Novosphingobium sp. G106: one gene and its partner. The protein of the gene in region 2 interacts with the protein of the main gene of each other region in a pairwise test. Links are inferred from orthologs where the notes say so. Each region holds a gene or a part of one and is shown on either strand. Other genes may lie near its edges.

Region 1 (7,101 bases), 3.2 Mb from region 2 along the record:
GCCGCCGAGCTCGGCACCAGCGGCCGCACCGCCGAACGGGCGATGGAAGAGGCCGGCGTCAAGGTCAGCCTCACCAATCTGCGGACTTTTCCCTGCATCCGCCGCAAGGAGCGCGAGGGCAAGCTGCGTCTGCGCGGCGCCTTCTTCGCGATTTCGGAGGGCGTGCTGCACGTGCTCGATGAAGCATCGGGCGCTTTCGGACCCGTCATCTAGGCAAAAGAAAGGGCGGCAGTTTCCCGCCGCCCTTTCCATCATGCGATAGAGTGAAAGCTTACTGTGCGGCCGCAACCGGCGCCGCGCCGCCACCCTTCTGCGCGGCATAGGCCGACCACAGCTGGGCGATCGCCTTGCGCGGCCCCTGCACCTTGGCGAAGTTTGCCTCGGCCTCGGCAGCCTTGCCCTGGTCGGCCTGGGCAATGCCGATACGCGTCAGCATGCGCTCGTTGTCGGCACCCGGCTTGGACAGCGCAAGCGTATAGAGCGCCTCGGCCTTGGCGGCATCGCCATAGCTGAGGAAGGCATCGCCCGCACCCGCAACCGTCGCAGCCGAAGCATTGGCCGCACGCGCATCGCGCTCGAGACCCGGCAGCGAGGCGCGGTCGGCCGTAAGGCGGCCGGCGACGATGCCCTTGGCTTCGGTGACGAACGGATCGGCGGCGCGCAGCTTGCCCGCCGCAAGGCCGGAGTCGAGCACCTTCTGGGCTTCGCCGGGCAGACGGCGCGGATCGACCGCCTGAATATATTCGATGTAGTCGCGCTCGTTGTCGTAGGAGTTGGTCCGGCCCATCAGCCGCATTAGGTCGAGCGCTTCCTGCGACTGGTAGCCCGACAAGGCACGCACGACGTTGATCGATGCGTTCCAGGCCTTCTGCGAAGGATAGTTCTGCACGAGCAGGACGGCCAGATCGATCGCCTGTGCCGTTTGCTTGCCATCATAGCTCGCCTGCAGGGCGGTGCGGATCGAAGTCTCGCTCGGCTTGGTGCCTGCCGCCTTGGCCGCCGCAATGTCCCTCTGCGCATTGGCCAGCGCGGCAGCGGGGTTGTTGCTGCGGCGATAGGAATCGTTCAGCACCGCGTCGAGCTGCGGATCGGTGTAGCCACCGTCCTTGGCCTGCTGCACGTACTTTGCTGCGCTGACATAGTCATGCGCCTGATAGGCCGAGACGCCCGCGAACCAGGCGACCTTGCCCTGCATGTCGGGCGCGAGCACGCCGCTCTCGAGCATCATTACCAGGCCCTTGTACTGCAGCGCCTGATCGTTGATCAGCCCCGCATAGGTCTGAGTCATCTCACCCAGCTTGAGCTTGTCGCCGGGCGTGCTTGCCACCGCAGTCGCCGCATCGAGCTTTGCCTTGAAGCCGCCGCCAAGTGCGGCATCGACCTGCGCCACGGCCGCTGCTTTGGCCGCGGGATCCGTCGCCGCCCGCACCTGCTGGCTGGCAGTCTGCACCGCAGCATTCGTGCGCGCGCCGGTGATGGTCTTGTCGAGCTCTGCCGCAACCTTCGTGAAGGCCGGGGAGAATTCGATCTTCGGCCCGGCAGGCTGTTCGTTCTTCTTGGCGGCGAAAGCCGGCTGCGCGACGAAGGCGCCGGTAGCGACGCCCAGCGACAGGGCAAGCCCGAGGGCGGAGCGCGAGAAGGTGTTGCCGCGTTTCAGGCTGCTGGTGGGCGTCATGCGTCGTCTCTCCTAAATCCGGGGTCGCGGCCCTGGCGCCCGCCCCAAAATGAAACTTCCACTTTTGCTACTGGCGTCGAAACGGACGCTTTGCAACCAATCTGCCGCTAGGGAAGCACCGCTGAACGGCGATTTAATGCCATTAGTCGCATCGGTTCAGATTCGGTGCGGCAAATGTGGAAAACCGCCGCCGCATCCGACCCGCCGCCTCGCTCCCGCTGGCTTTCCCCGCACCCTTGGCCTAGGGCCACTTTGTAACCTTTCCCGGCAACAGAATAAGATAATCCGGCCTTGAGCGACGATTCCGAAAATCTAGATCCGCCTCACCCGCTGGGCGAGTTCCAGCGCGTCGACATCGTCGACGAAATGAAGACGAGCTATCTCGATTACGCGATGAGCGTGATCGTCAGTCGTGCGCTGCCCGACGTGCGCGACGGCCTGAAGCCGGTTCATCGCCGCATCCTGTTCGCCGCCCAGGAAGGCGGCATGGTCGCCGGCCGCCCCTACCGCAAGTCGGCCAAGATCGTCGGCGACGTGATGGGCAACTATCACCCGCACGGCGACAGCGCGATCTACGACGCCCTCGCCCGCATGACCCAGGACTGGTCGATGCGCGTGCCGCTGATTGACGGCCAGGGCAACTTCGGCTCGATGGATCCCGATCCGCCGGCTTCGATGCGTTATACGGAAGCGCGCCTCGCCCGCGTCGCGAACTTCCTGCTCGACGATCTCGACAAGGATACGGTCGATTTCGCCGACAACTACGACGGCTCGCGCAAGGAACCGACGGTCCTCCCTGCGCGGTTCCCCAATCTGCTGGTCAACGGCGCCGGCGGTATTGCCGTCGGCATGGCGACCAACATTCCGCCGCACAACCTGGGCGAAGTGATCGACGGCTGCCTCGCGATGATCGAGAACCCGGCAATCACCACCGAGGAACTGTTCGAGATCATCCCGGGGCCGGACTTCCCGACCGCGCCGATCATCCTCGGCACCCACGGCGCGCGTTCGGCCTACACCACCGGGCGCGGCTCGATCCTCCAGCGCTGCCGCCACGAGATCGAGGAAGGCCGGGGCGACCGCCGCTCGATCGTGCTGACCTCGATGCCCTATCAGGTCGGCAAGTCGGGCCTCGTCGAAAAGATCGCCGAAGCCGCCAAGGACAAGCGGATCGAGGGTGTTTCCGACATCCGCGACGAATCGAGCCGCCTCGGCGTGCGCGTGGTCATCGAACTGAAGCGCGACGCCACGGCCGAAGTCGTGCTCAACCAGCTCTGGCGGCACACGCCGGCGCAGAGCTCGTTCCCGGCGAACATGCTGGCGATCCGCGGCGGCCGCCCCGAGACGCTGGCGCTGCGCGACATCATCCTGTCGTTCATCGCCTTCCGCGAGGAGGTGATCACCCGCCGCACCAAGTTCGAGCTCAACAAGGCGCGCGACCGTGCGCACATCTTGCTCGGCCTCGTCGTTGCGGTGACGAACCTGGATCAAGTGGTCGCGATCATCCGCGGCGCATCCAACCCCGCCGCCGCCCGTGCCGCGCTGATGGCGCGCGAATGGCCGATCGGCGAGATCGCCCCCTATATTCGCCTGGTGGAAGCGATCGAAGAGGGCGAGGAAGACCTCTCAGGCTCGACCTACCAGCTTTCCGAGATCCAGGTGAAGGCGATCCTCGACCTGCGGCTCCACCGCCTCACCGCGCTCGGCCGCGACGAGATCGGCGGCGAGCTCGAGGAACTGTCCGTCTCGATCCGCGGCTATCTTGCCATCCTTGCCGACCGCGTCCGCCTCTATGACGTGATGCGCGAGGAACTCGTCGCGGTGCGCGAGGCTTACGCCACGCCGCGCGTCTCGCAGATCATGCCCGCCATGGACGGGATCGACGACGAGGACCTGATCGAGCGCGAGGACATGGTCGTCACCGTGACCATGGACGGCTATATCAAGCGCACGGCGCTCTCGACCTTCCGCGCGCAGAACCGCGGCGGCAAGGGCCGCGCCGGCATGGCGACCAAGGACGAGGACGTCGTCGCGACGATGTTCGTCACCTCGACCCACACGCCGGTGCTGTTCTTCTCGACCGCGGGCAAGGTCTATCGCCTCAAGGTCTGGCGTCTGCCCGAAGGCGGGCCGGCGACGCGCGGACGGCCGATCGTCAACCTGCTGCCGGCGCTCGACAAGGACGAGACCATCGCCACGGTGCTGCCGCTGCCCGAGGACGAGGCGGAATGGGGCAAGCTCCACGTCGTCTTCGCCACTGCCAAGGGCAGCGTGCGACGCAACAGCATGGACTCGTTCGCCAACATTCCCTCGAACGGCAAGTTCGCGATGCGCTTCGAGGAAGGCTCGGACGACCGGCTGATTGGCGTCGCGCTGCTCGAGCCCGACGACGACGTGCTGCTCGCCACCCGGCAGGGCAAGGCGATCCGCTTCGCCGGCGACGACGTCCGCGAGTTCCAGAGCCGCACCTCTACCGGCGTTCGCGGCATGGCGCTCAAGGGTGACGACGAGGTCATCTCGCTGTCGATCCTGCACCGCGTCGGCACCAGCTCCGAAGAGCGTGAGGAATACGTCCGCTTCGCTCCATGGAAGGGCGAAAAGGAAGGCGAACCCTCGATCCCTGCCGAGCGCATGACCGAACTCGCCGCCCGCGAGCAGTTCATCCTCACCGTCTGCGCCAACGGCTATGGCAAGATGTCCTCGGCCTACGAGTACCGCCGCACCGGCCGCGGCGGCCAGGGCATCACCAATATCGACAATATCGGCCGTAACGGTCCGGTGGTGGCGAGCTTCCCGGCAAGCCAGGCGGACCAGCTCATGCTGGTGACCGACCAGGCCAAGCTGATCCGCCTCGGCCTGGACTCCTTGCGCGTCATTGGCCGCGGCTCGGCCGGCGTGCGGCTGTTCAACGTCGCCGACGAGGAACATGTGGTCAGCGCCGTGCGTCTTGCCGATACGGGTGAAGAGGAAGGCGTCGAAGAAGATGCCGCCCAAGCGCCCGAAGTTGGCGGAGACGAAGGCGATGGCGCCACCAATGAATGACCGCCCGGCGGTCGCCTACAAGGTGCTGACGGCAGAGCAGATGGAAGCGCTGGAAGCCGACGGCACCTTCGCGGGAGCCCCCGTGGATTTAGCGGACGGCTACATCCATCTCTCGACAGCCGAGCAGCTCGATGAGACTGTCACCAAGCATTTCGCCGGTCAGGATCACCTCCACGTCGCGGCTGTCGACCTGCCTGTGCTGGGCGATGCGGTCAAATGGGAGCCGTCGCGCGGCGGAGCGCTGTTTCCGCATATCTATGCGCCGCTGCCGCTCTCGGCAGTGCTCGCCTACGGTCCGGTCGAACGCGATCATGACGGTAAGGTGAAACTTCCGGTCGCGGGCTGAGCGCTTCGGCGCTAAGGGCTCGGCCCATGCAATACGACGTTCATATCATCGGCGGCGGCCTCGCCGGCAGCGAAGCGGCTTGGCAGCTCGCGCGCCGGGGGCTTCGCGTGCGGCTTTCGGAAATGCGCGGAACCGGCGAGCGGTCGCCCGCGCATCAGACCGATGCGCTGGCGGAACTCGTCTGCTCCAATTCCTTCCGGTCGGACGATGACGAGAAGAACGCCGTCGGCCTCTTGCACCACGAAATGCGCCAGTGCGGATCGCTGGTCATGGCCGCAGCGGCCAAGGCGCAGGTTCCCGCCGGATCGGCGTTGGCGGTCGATCGCGACGTGTTCTCCGCCGAAGTCGAAGCCGCGCTCGCCGCGCAGCCCACGCTCGAGATCGTTCGCGAGCGGATCGATCGGCTGCCCGATGCGGGACTGACGATCATCGCTACGGGGCCGCTGACCGCCGAGGCGCTCGCCGGATCGATCGGCACAGCCACCGGGGCCGACAGCCTGGCTTTCTTCGACGCCATCGCTCCGATCGTCTATCGCGATTCCATCGACATGGACGTCTGCTGGATGGCCTCGCGCTGGGACAAGGGCGAGACCAAGGACTACATCAACTGCCCGATGACCAAGGAGCAGTACCTGGCCTTCCACGCCGGCCTCATCGCCGGCGAGAAGACCGAGTTCAAGGAGTGGGAAGCCAACACCCCCTACTTCCAGGCTTGCATGCCGATCGAGGTCATGGCCGAGCGCGGGGTTGAGACCTTGCGCTTCGGGCCGATGAAGCCGGTGGGCCTCGACGATCCGCGCACCGCCTCCGAGCAGTTCCCCAATGGGCGCTGGCCCTATGCCGTGGTCCAGCTACGCCAGGACAACAAGCTCGGCACGATCTGGAACATGGTCGGCTTCCAGACCAAGCTCAAGCACGCCGAGCAGGTGCGATTGTTCCGCACGATACCGGGACTGGAGAATGCGGAGTTCGCCCGGCTGGGCGGGCTGCACCGCAACACCTTCCTCAACTCGCCGGTGCTGCTCGACCGCCAACTCCGGCTCAAGACCGCGCCGCATGTCCGCTTCGCCGGTCAGATCACCGGCTGCGAGGGCTATGTCGAAAGCGCCGCGGTCGGATTGATGACAGGGCTGATGACCGCTGCCGAGATCGCCGGGCACGACTGGCAGGCGCCGCCGCGCACCACGGCCATGGGCGCGCTGCTGGCCCACATCACCGGCGATGCCGAAGCCGAGTCCTATCAGCCGATGAACGTCAACTTCGGGCTGTTCCCGCCACCCCCGCCCGAAGTGAAGAAGAAGCAGCGCAAGGAAGCCTACACCGCGCGCGCCAAGGTAGATCTAGACCTCTGGCTCCCCAGCCTCGTCGGCTAGGTCCTCGGCCGGCTGCGCGGGACGGCCGGCCTTTCGCACCGGCGCGCAGCGGCATTGCGGCTGCACCGCGCGCTTGGGTTTCGTAGTGGCGAACTCGGCGCGGTCGAGCTTGAGATCGCGATTAACATCCGCCGCCTTGAAGCGGTCCGAAGTGCGTACCGCCCATTCCTCGAAGCTCAGCAGATTGTTGTGATCGGTATCGAGCGCGCGGAAGAAGGCGGCGCGTGGGGCCAGCATCTCGTTGCGGGTGACTATAGCATCGCGATTTCGGTCGAGCCGGTCGAAGCGGCGTTGCTCGCGGGTGACTTCGTTGGCCTCGGGTGGGGCGGCGCCTTGCAGGCCCTTGCCGTCGGCTATGGGCAGTTCGTCGGTGGGCATGCCCGTAGCAAAAGCGACCTCGGGCGGCGGCGGCGCGCCGCGTTCGGTCGCCGCGCGGCCCTGCCACCAGAAGACGCCGGCGGCAACGAGCAGCAATGCAGCCAAAGCGCCGAGCAACATCCGGTTCATGGCAAGGCCCCCTTCCGAATTATACTAGCAGCGCGCTATCGCCCCAACAATCCGAGCCGCATCGCAGTCATGAGACTGACCGCCGAATGGCCCTTCTGCTTCCTCTGGGCCAGACCGTGGAGAACGGTCAACGGCCTAAGCGACCTGGCGACCCGGGC
Region 2 (6,969 bases):
TCGGCGACCGGCCCATGGACGCGGCGTTGCCCGAGACACTGCGCGATGCCGCGCCAGGCACGATCATCGAGACCTGCCCCGGCGCTGCGACGGTGGTCGGCGAGGTTTCGCAAAGGCTGGCCGCGCAGGGCGGAGCGGCGTTGTTCATCGACTATGGCCATGCCGAATTCCGCACCGGCTCGACACTGCAGGCTGTGCGCGCGCACCGGAAGGTCGATCCCTTCGCCGATCCCGGCGAGGCGGACCTAACCGCGCTCGTCGATTTCGCGACCTTGGCGGAAGTTGCCAAGAGCCACGGCGCGCGACGGCTCGGCATCGCAGAGCAAGGCGTCTGGTTGCGGGCACTCGGGATCGATGCACGGGCCGAGGCGCTGGCGCGCGCGGTGCCCGCGCGGGCGGAAGCGGTTGCCGTGGCGCGCGATCGGCTCGTCGATCCCGAGCAGATGGGCGCGCTGTTCAAGGTCATGGGCCTCACCGCGTCCGGCTGGCCGGAGGGTGCCGGCTTCTAGCGCTTGGCTTCGAACACGCGCGATTCGGTCGGCACCTGGCGGACCGGAACTGCCTTGATCCAGGCCTCCAGCGCGTCGATGTCGGTCGGACCGAGCACGACATTGCGCTGCTTGTCGAAAGCGCTGAAGCCGTCGCCGCCGTTGGCCAGGAACGTGCTGACGGTTACGCGATAGTCGGTTGCCGGATCGACCGGCGTCCCGTTCAGCGACATGGCCGATACCCGCGATCCGGCAGGGGCCTGACGGTCCACCGTATAGCTGAAGCCAGCCGAAGGCGTCAGGAACTGCTCGGGGCCGGAATCGGCGAAGCTCTGCTCCAGCACGGCTTTCAACTCGGCCCCGCTTAGCGTGAAGGTGACGAGGTCATTGTTGAACGGTTGCGTCTGGTAGATCATGCCGAAGGTCACACTGCCGTCGGCGCTGGGTACGATTGGCGCGCGGATGCCGAAGGGGTTCATAAACGAGATCTGTGCGCCGGCGCTCTTGGTTGCGGCGAGCTGGGCATCGGCGATCAGGTTGCCCGCCGGGCCGCCATAGTCGACATTGCCGATCTCGCGGCGCTGCGAGGGGCCGCTCAGCTTGCCGATCGGCCGCTCGGAAAACGCTTTCGCCGCCTCGACGTAGCGACCGACATAGGCACTGATGTCGGCGCGAGGCTCGAAGCGCGGCACGACATCGTTGTTGGGCACGGGTCCGCGCGAGGCGGTGTAGGGTTGCGACTGGACGACGACATTGGTCGCGCGCTTGCCGACCACGCGATGCGTCGCCGGATCGATCGACAGTGTGATGTCGGTCACCAGCTCGCCATAGACCCCGGCGCTGGTCAGCAGAAAGGGCTTGGCCGGGTTCATCTTGGCGTAGTCGCAGACATAGGGCCAATGCGTATGGCCAGAAACGACGACGTCGACGCGCGTGTCGAGCCGGTCGAGAATGCCGGCGATCTCGCCCTTCAGGTTCTGGCAGCCGCTGACGTTAGAGAATTCATCGGTCTTGCCGCCCTGGTGGATCAACACGACAACCGCGTCGGTGCCCTGCGCCTTGAGCGCGGGCACCGCGGCATTGATCGTGTCCGCCTCGTCGGCGAAAGTCAGGCCGGCAATGCGATCGTGCGAGACCAGGTCGGGCGTCCCTTTCAGCGTCAGGCCGATGAAGCCGATCGTCACCTTGCGCGCGCCTTCGCCGAAGCTCTTAAGACCGGTCGGGGGGGAACAGCGTCTTGCCGTCCGCGGTCAGCGTGCTCGCGGCAAGGTAGCGAAACGTTGCTCCCTTGAACTGCTCGAGCTGGCAAGGTTCGCGCACGGTGTTCTTCTCGCAGCCGCCGTTCTGCATGCGCAGCAGCTCGGCCGGACCGCGGTCGAACTCGTGGTTGCCAACGGCGTTGAAGTCGACGCCGATGCGGTTCATCACACCGATCGCCGGCTCATCGAGATAGAGCGATGAGGCGAATTGCGAAGCGCTGATCATGTCGCCGGCGGAGACGGTCACGTGGTTCGGATATTTGGCCCGGATGGAATCAATCGCCGAAGCCAGCCAGGCCGCCCCGCCCGCCGGCACGCCGACTGTGCCCGAAGGATCGGTCGGTGTGGGCCCCTTGCCCGTCGGCACGAAGACGGACTGCTTGGGCGGCTCGAGCGCGCCGTGAAAATCGTTGATCGCGATGATGCCGACGGTAACGGGTTCGCTTGCAGCCGCACCACCAGGCCGCGAGACCATCGGTGCGGCGCAAGCCGAGACAAGCAAGATCGAGGCGAGGACAGCGGTGAGGCGACGGATCATGCCCGCAATTCCTGAAGTGCGAATATGACAGCCATAAGACTTCGCCGCCGAACCGAAATCACACGTCCAGGTTGGCCACGTTGAGTGCATTCTCCTGGATGAAGTCGCGGCGCGGCTCGACGATATCGCCCATCAGCCGGGTAAAGATCTCGTCGGTAACGTCGGCGTCCTCGACCTTGACCTGCAGCAGGATGCGGTGGTCGGGGTCGAGCGTGGTTTCCCAGAGCTGCTCGGCATTCATCTCTCCCAGGCCCTTGTAGCGCGCGATCGACAGGCCCTTGCGGCCGATGGCAAGGACGGCGTCGAGCAGTTCGGACGGTCGCGTGATCGCGCCTTCGTTGCTGGCGGGGCGGGCAGCAGGCGCATTCTCCTGAACCTCGCCCTCATCCTCGATCGCCGGTTCGGCTTCGACGACTTCTTCCGCGGCGGCGCTGATCTTCACCAGCTTGGCGGTCGAGGCATAGACTTCTGCCTGCTCGCCGGCGAGGCGGGCCAGCTTGCGCGCTTCGGCGCTGGTGAGGAACGCCGCTTCGATCACATGGTGGTCGGTCACGCCGCGCCACAGCCGCTGAACGGTGACGTCGCCGTTCTCGGTCATCAGCGCGGTCCACTTGGCGTCGCGCTCGCCGATGTCGAGCCAGGTCGCGGCGCGGGCCAGCGCGGCCTCGCGGCCGGCGCGGTCGAGATCGGGATCGAGCACGCCGGCCATGGCCAGCGCCTCGACGATCGCCGGATCATAGCGGCGCGGGACGAAGCCCATCAGGCTCCGCAGGCGTAGCGCGTGTTCGACCAGGCCTTCGAGCTCGGTGCCGCCGCGGGTGCCGCCGGCGGTTTCGAGCACGCGGCCAGCCAAACCGGCTTCGACCAGGTAGCGGTCGAGCGCGGCGGCGTCCTTGAGGTAGACTTCGCTGCGGCCTTTGTTGACCTTGTAGAGCGGCGGCTGGGCGATGAAGAGGTGCCCGGCGCGGATAATGTCAGGCATCTGGCGGTGGAAGAAGGTCAGCAGCAAGGTGCGGATGTGTGCGCCGTCGACGTCGGCGTCGGTCATGATGACGATCTTGTGGTAGCGCAGCTTGTCGAGGTTGAACTCGTCGCGGATACCCGTGCCCATCGCCTGGATCAACGTGCCGACTTCCTTCGACGAGATGATCCGATCGAAGCGCGCGCGCTCGACGTTGAGGATCTTGCCCTTGAGCGGCAGGATCGCCTGATAGTGGCGATCGCGCCCCTGCTTGGCCGAGCCGCCGGCCGAGTCACCCTCGACCAGGAACAGTTCGCACTTGCTCGGATCGCGTTCCTGGCAATCGGCGAGCTTGCCGGGCAGCGAGGCGATGTCCATCGCGCCCTTGCGCCGGGTCAGCTCGCGCGCCTTCTTGGCGGCTTCGCGCGCGGCAGCAGCGTCGATGATCTTACCGACGACCTGCTTGGCATTGGCTGGATTTTCCTCGAGCCAATCGCTGATCCGATCGGCCATCAGGCTCTCGAGCGGCTGGCGCACTTCGGAGGAGACCAGCTTGTCCTTGGTCTGCGATGAGAACTTGGGGTCGGGCAGCTTGACCGAAACGATCGCGGTCAGCCCTTCGCGCATGTCCTCGCCGGTGAGGTTGACCTTTTCCTTCTTCAGCTGACCCGATTTCTCGGCGTAGTTGTTGAGCGTACGGGTCAGCGCCGCGCGGAAAGCGGCAATATGCGTGCCGCCATCGCGCTGCGGGATGTTGTTGGTGAAGGCGAGGACGTTCTCGTAGTAGCTGTCGTTCCACTCGAGCGCGACGTCGATGCCGATGCCGTCGCGTTCCGAACTGATCGAAATCGGTTCGGGCAGCAGCGGCGTCTTGTTGCGGTCGAGGTACTTCACGAAAGCCGCGATGCCGCCCTCGTAGAACAGGTCGTGCTCGGCCACATCGGCGTGGCGCTTGTCGCGCAGCAGGATGCGCACGCCCGAGTTGAGGAAAGCCAGTTCCCGGTAGCGATGCTCGAGCTTCTCGAAATCGAACTCGGTGACGTTCTTGAAGGTGTCGGTCGAGGCGAGGAAAGTCACGCGCGTGCCCTTCTTGCCCTCGGGCGCGGGGCCGCGGACGACCAGCGGCGAAACCGCATCACCGTGCGCGAACTTCATCCAGTGCTCTTCGCCGTCGCGCCAGATCGTCAGCTCGAGCCATTCGCTGAGCGCGTTAACCACCGAGACGCCGACGCCGTGGAGGCCGCCCGACACCTTGTAGGCGTTGTCATCATTGGTGTTGTCGAACTTACCGCCGGCGTGAAGCTGGGTCATGATGACCTCGGCCGCGGAGACGCCTTCCTCGGCATGGATGCCGGTGGGGATGCCCCGGCCGTTGTCGGTAACCGAGACCGAGCCGTCGGGGTTGAGCTCGATCAGCACCAGGTCGCAGTGCCCGGCCAGCGCCTCGTCGATCGCGTTATCCGACACCTCGAACACCATGTGGTGCAGGCCGGAGCCGTCGTCGGTGTCGCCGATATACATGCCGGGGCGCTTGCGGACCGCGTCGAGGCCCTTGAGGACCTTGATCGAATCCGCGCCATAGGAATTGGTGTTGGGAGTGTTTTCGGGGGTGCTGGCCATGACCAGCATATAGGCACGAAGGGGGGGGCTTGCGGAACCCGTATTCGCGCCTGAAATCCACAGAAAAGCCCGCGAAATCGCGGGCTACTGCTGCCACTCTAAGTGGCTGAGGCTCGGCCTTGCGCTGCGTCTGGAAAATCCAGCCGTCAGGCGCAAGGCCGGCCCGAATGCGCCGACATCAAGCCAGCGTCAAAGCGAACATCAGACCGCTGGTGCCAAGGGCAACCGCGAGACCGAGCGCACGATAGATGCGTTCCATGTTTTCCTCCTTTAAAATCACATTTGCGAAATGGGAATTGGTCCCCGTTTCGCAAGCGCAACATACATAGGTTAGTAATTTTCGCACGGGCAAAGGCAACAATAGATGTTGCGTTAAACGCAATCGTCGGCAAACCGTTTATTAACGTCGCCGAAGCGAGGAAATTCCGTTCCGACAGCTGCTCTCTAACGCAAAAGTCCTAGAAAAAGGTTACCTTGGTTAGTATGCCGCAGCATGTGCTTTCGGCGGACCGACGAGCCGCCTCGGATTGGTCTGGAAAGCAGGCCGGACCCAGCGTCCAGCCCTCTGGACAGCCAGCACGCGCGCGCCTAACTGCTCGACATGAGCGTACAGCCTTCGGATTCCATCCTCATCGTCGATTTCGGCAGCCAGGTGACGCAGCTGATTGCGCGCCGCGTTCGCGAAGCCGGGGTCTATTCCGAAATCGCACCCTTCGGCTCGGCCGAGGCTGCCTTTGAGCGGATGCAGCCCAAGGGCGTGATCCTTTCGGGATCGCCGGCCTCGGTGCTCGATGCCGACGGCCCGCGCATACCCGAGGCGATCCTCGAAAGCGGCCTCCCTATCCTCGGCATCTGTTACGGCCAGCAGGCTCTGATGCACCAGTTGGGCGGCGAAGTGCTGCTCGGCGATAGCGGCGAGTTCGGCCGCGCCTTCATTGAGATCAATGACCGCTGCGCGCTGTTCGACGGCCTGTGGAGCGAGGGCGAGACACACCAGGTATGGATGAGCCATGGCGACAAGGTCACCCAGCTCGCCCCCGGGTTCCGCTCGGTCGCGGCGAGCCCCGGCGCGCCTTTCGCGGTGATCGCCAACGACGCCAAGCGCATCTACGCGATGCAGTTCCACCCCGAAGTCGTGCACACGCCCGACGGCGGCCGGCTGCTCAAGAACTTCGTCCGCCACGTCTGCGGCCTTTCGGGCGACTGGACGATGGCCGAGTTCCGCAAGACCAAGATCGAGGAAATCCGCGCCCAGGTCGGCAAGGGCCGAGTGATCTGCGGGTTGTCGGGCGGGGTCGACAGCGCCGTCGCCGCGCTGCTGATCCACGAGGCGATCGGCGACCAGCTGACCTGCGTCTTCGTCGACGGCGGCATCCTGCGCATGGGCGAGGCCGAACAGGTCGTCTCGCTGTTCCGCGGCCACTACAACATCCCGCTGGTCCACGTCGATGCCTCGACGCTTTTCCTCAACGGCCTCGCCGGCGTCACCGACCCCGAGCAGAAGCGCAAGTTCATCGGCAAGACCTTCATCGACGTGTTCGAGGCCGAGGCGAACAAGATCGGCGGCGCCGAATTCCTCGCCCAGGGCACGCTCTATCCCGACGTGATCGAGAGCGTATCGTTCACCGGCGGCCCTTCGGTGACGATCAAGAGCCACCACAACGTCGGCGGCCTGCCAGAGCGCATGAACATGCAGCTCGTCGAGCCGCTGCGCGAGCTGTTCAAGGACGAAGTCCGCGTGCTCGGCCGCGAGCTCGGCCTGCCCGAGATCTTCGTCGGCCGCCATCCGTTCCCCGGCCCGGGCCTCGCCATCCGCATCCCCGGCGAAGTCACGCGCGAGCGCTGCGACATCCTGCGCAAGGCCGATGCGGTCTATCTCGAGGAAATCCACAACGCCGGGCTCTACGACGCGATCTGGCAGGCCTTCGCCGTGCTGCTGCCGGTCAAGACCGTCGGCGTAATGGGCGACGGCCGCACCTACGACAACGTCTGCGCACTGCGCGCCGTCACCTCGACCGACGGCATGACCGCGGACATCTATCCCTTCGACGCCGCCTTCCTCAGCCGCGTGGCGACGCGGATCATCAACGAGGTCAAGGGCAT

Evidence for each region. The genes of interacting proteins can lie anywhere in the genome.
Region 1: the proteins of gyrB (region 2) and gyrA interact in binary tests that used the Escherichia coli proteins (3 or more experiments, as listed by UniProt). The link is inferred for Novosphingobium sp. G106 from one-to-one orthologs.

What each region holds. Positions count from the first base shown.
Region 1 is NZ_JAHOOZ010000001.1:1,161,837-1,168,937, reverse strand. What follows is about bases 1,639-4,917. They hold gyrA (DNA gyrase subunit A), read left to right. Parts: upstream 1,639-1,966; coding sequence 1,967-4,717; downstream 4,718-4,917. Other genes in these bases: KRR38_RS05510 (DUF952 domain-containing protein), read left to right, coding at 4,710-4,917; KRR38_RS05520 (hypothetical protein), read right to left, coding at 1,639-1,675. Outside these bases: more of KRR38_RS05520, read right to left, coding at 272-1,638; more of KRR38_RS05510, read left to right, coding at 4,918-5,063; methylenetetrahydrofolate--tRNA-(uracil(54)-C(5))-methyltransferase (FADH(2)-oxidizing) TrmFO, read left to right, coding at 5,090-6,436; KRR38_RS05500 (hypothetical protein), read right to left, coding at 6,404-6,943; KRR38_RS05495 (squalene/phytoene synthase family protein), read right to left, coding at 6,979-7,101. UniProt on the Escherichia coli protein: A type II topoisomerase that negatively supercoils closed circular double-stranded (ds) DNA in an ATP-dependent manner to maintain chromosomes in an underwound state.
Region 2 is NZ_JAHOOZ010000001.1:4,401,585-4,408,553, reverse strand. Bases 2,106-5,252 are described here. They hold gyrB (DNA topoisomerase (ATP-hydrolyzing) subunit B), read right to left. Parts: upstream 4,867-5,252; coding sequence 2,344-4,866; downstream 2,106-2,343. Other genes in these bases: KRR38_RS37455 (hypothetical protein), read right to left, coding at 2,106-2,285. Also shown: KRR38_RS21185 (class I SAM-dependent methyltransferase), read left to right, coding at 1-509; KRR38_RS21180 (5'-nucleotidase C-terminal domain-containing protein), read right to left, coding at 506-1,672; more of KRR38_RS37455, read right to left, coding at 1,698-2,105; guaA (glutamine-hydrolyzing GMP synthase), read left to right, coding at 5,468-6,969. UniProt on the Escherichia coli protein: DNA gyrase negatively supercoils closed circular double-stranded DNA in an ATP-dependent manner to maintain chromosomes in an underwound state.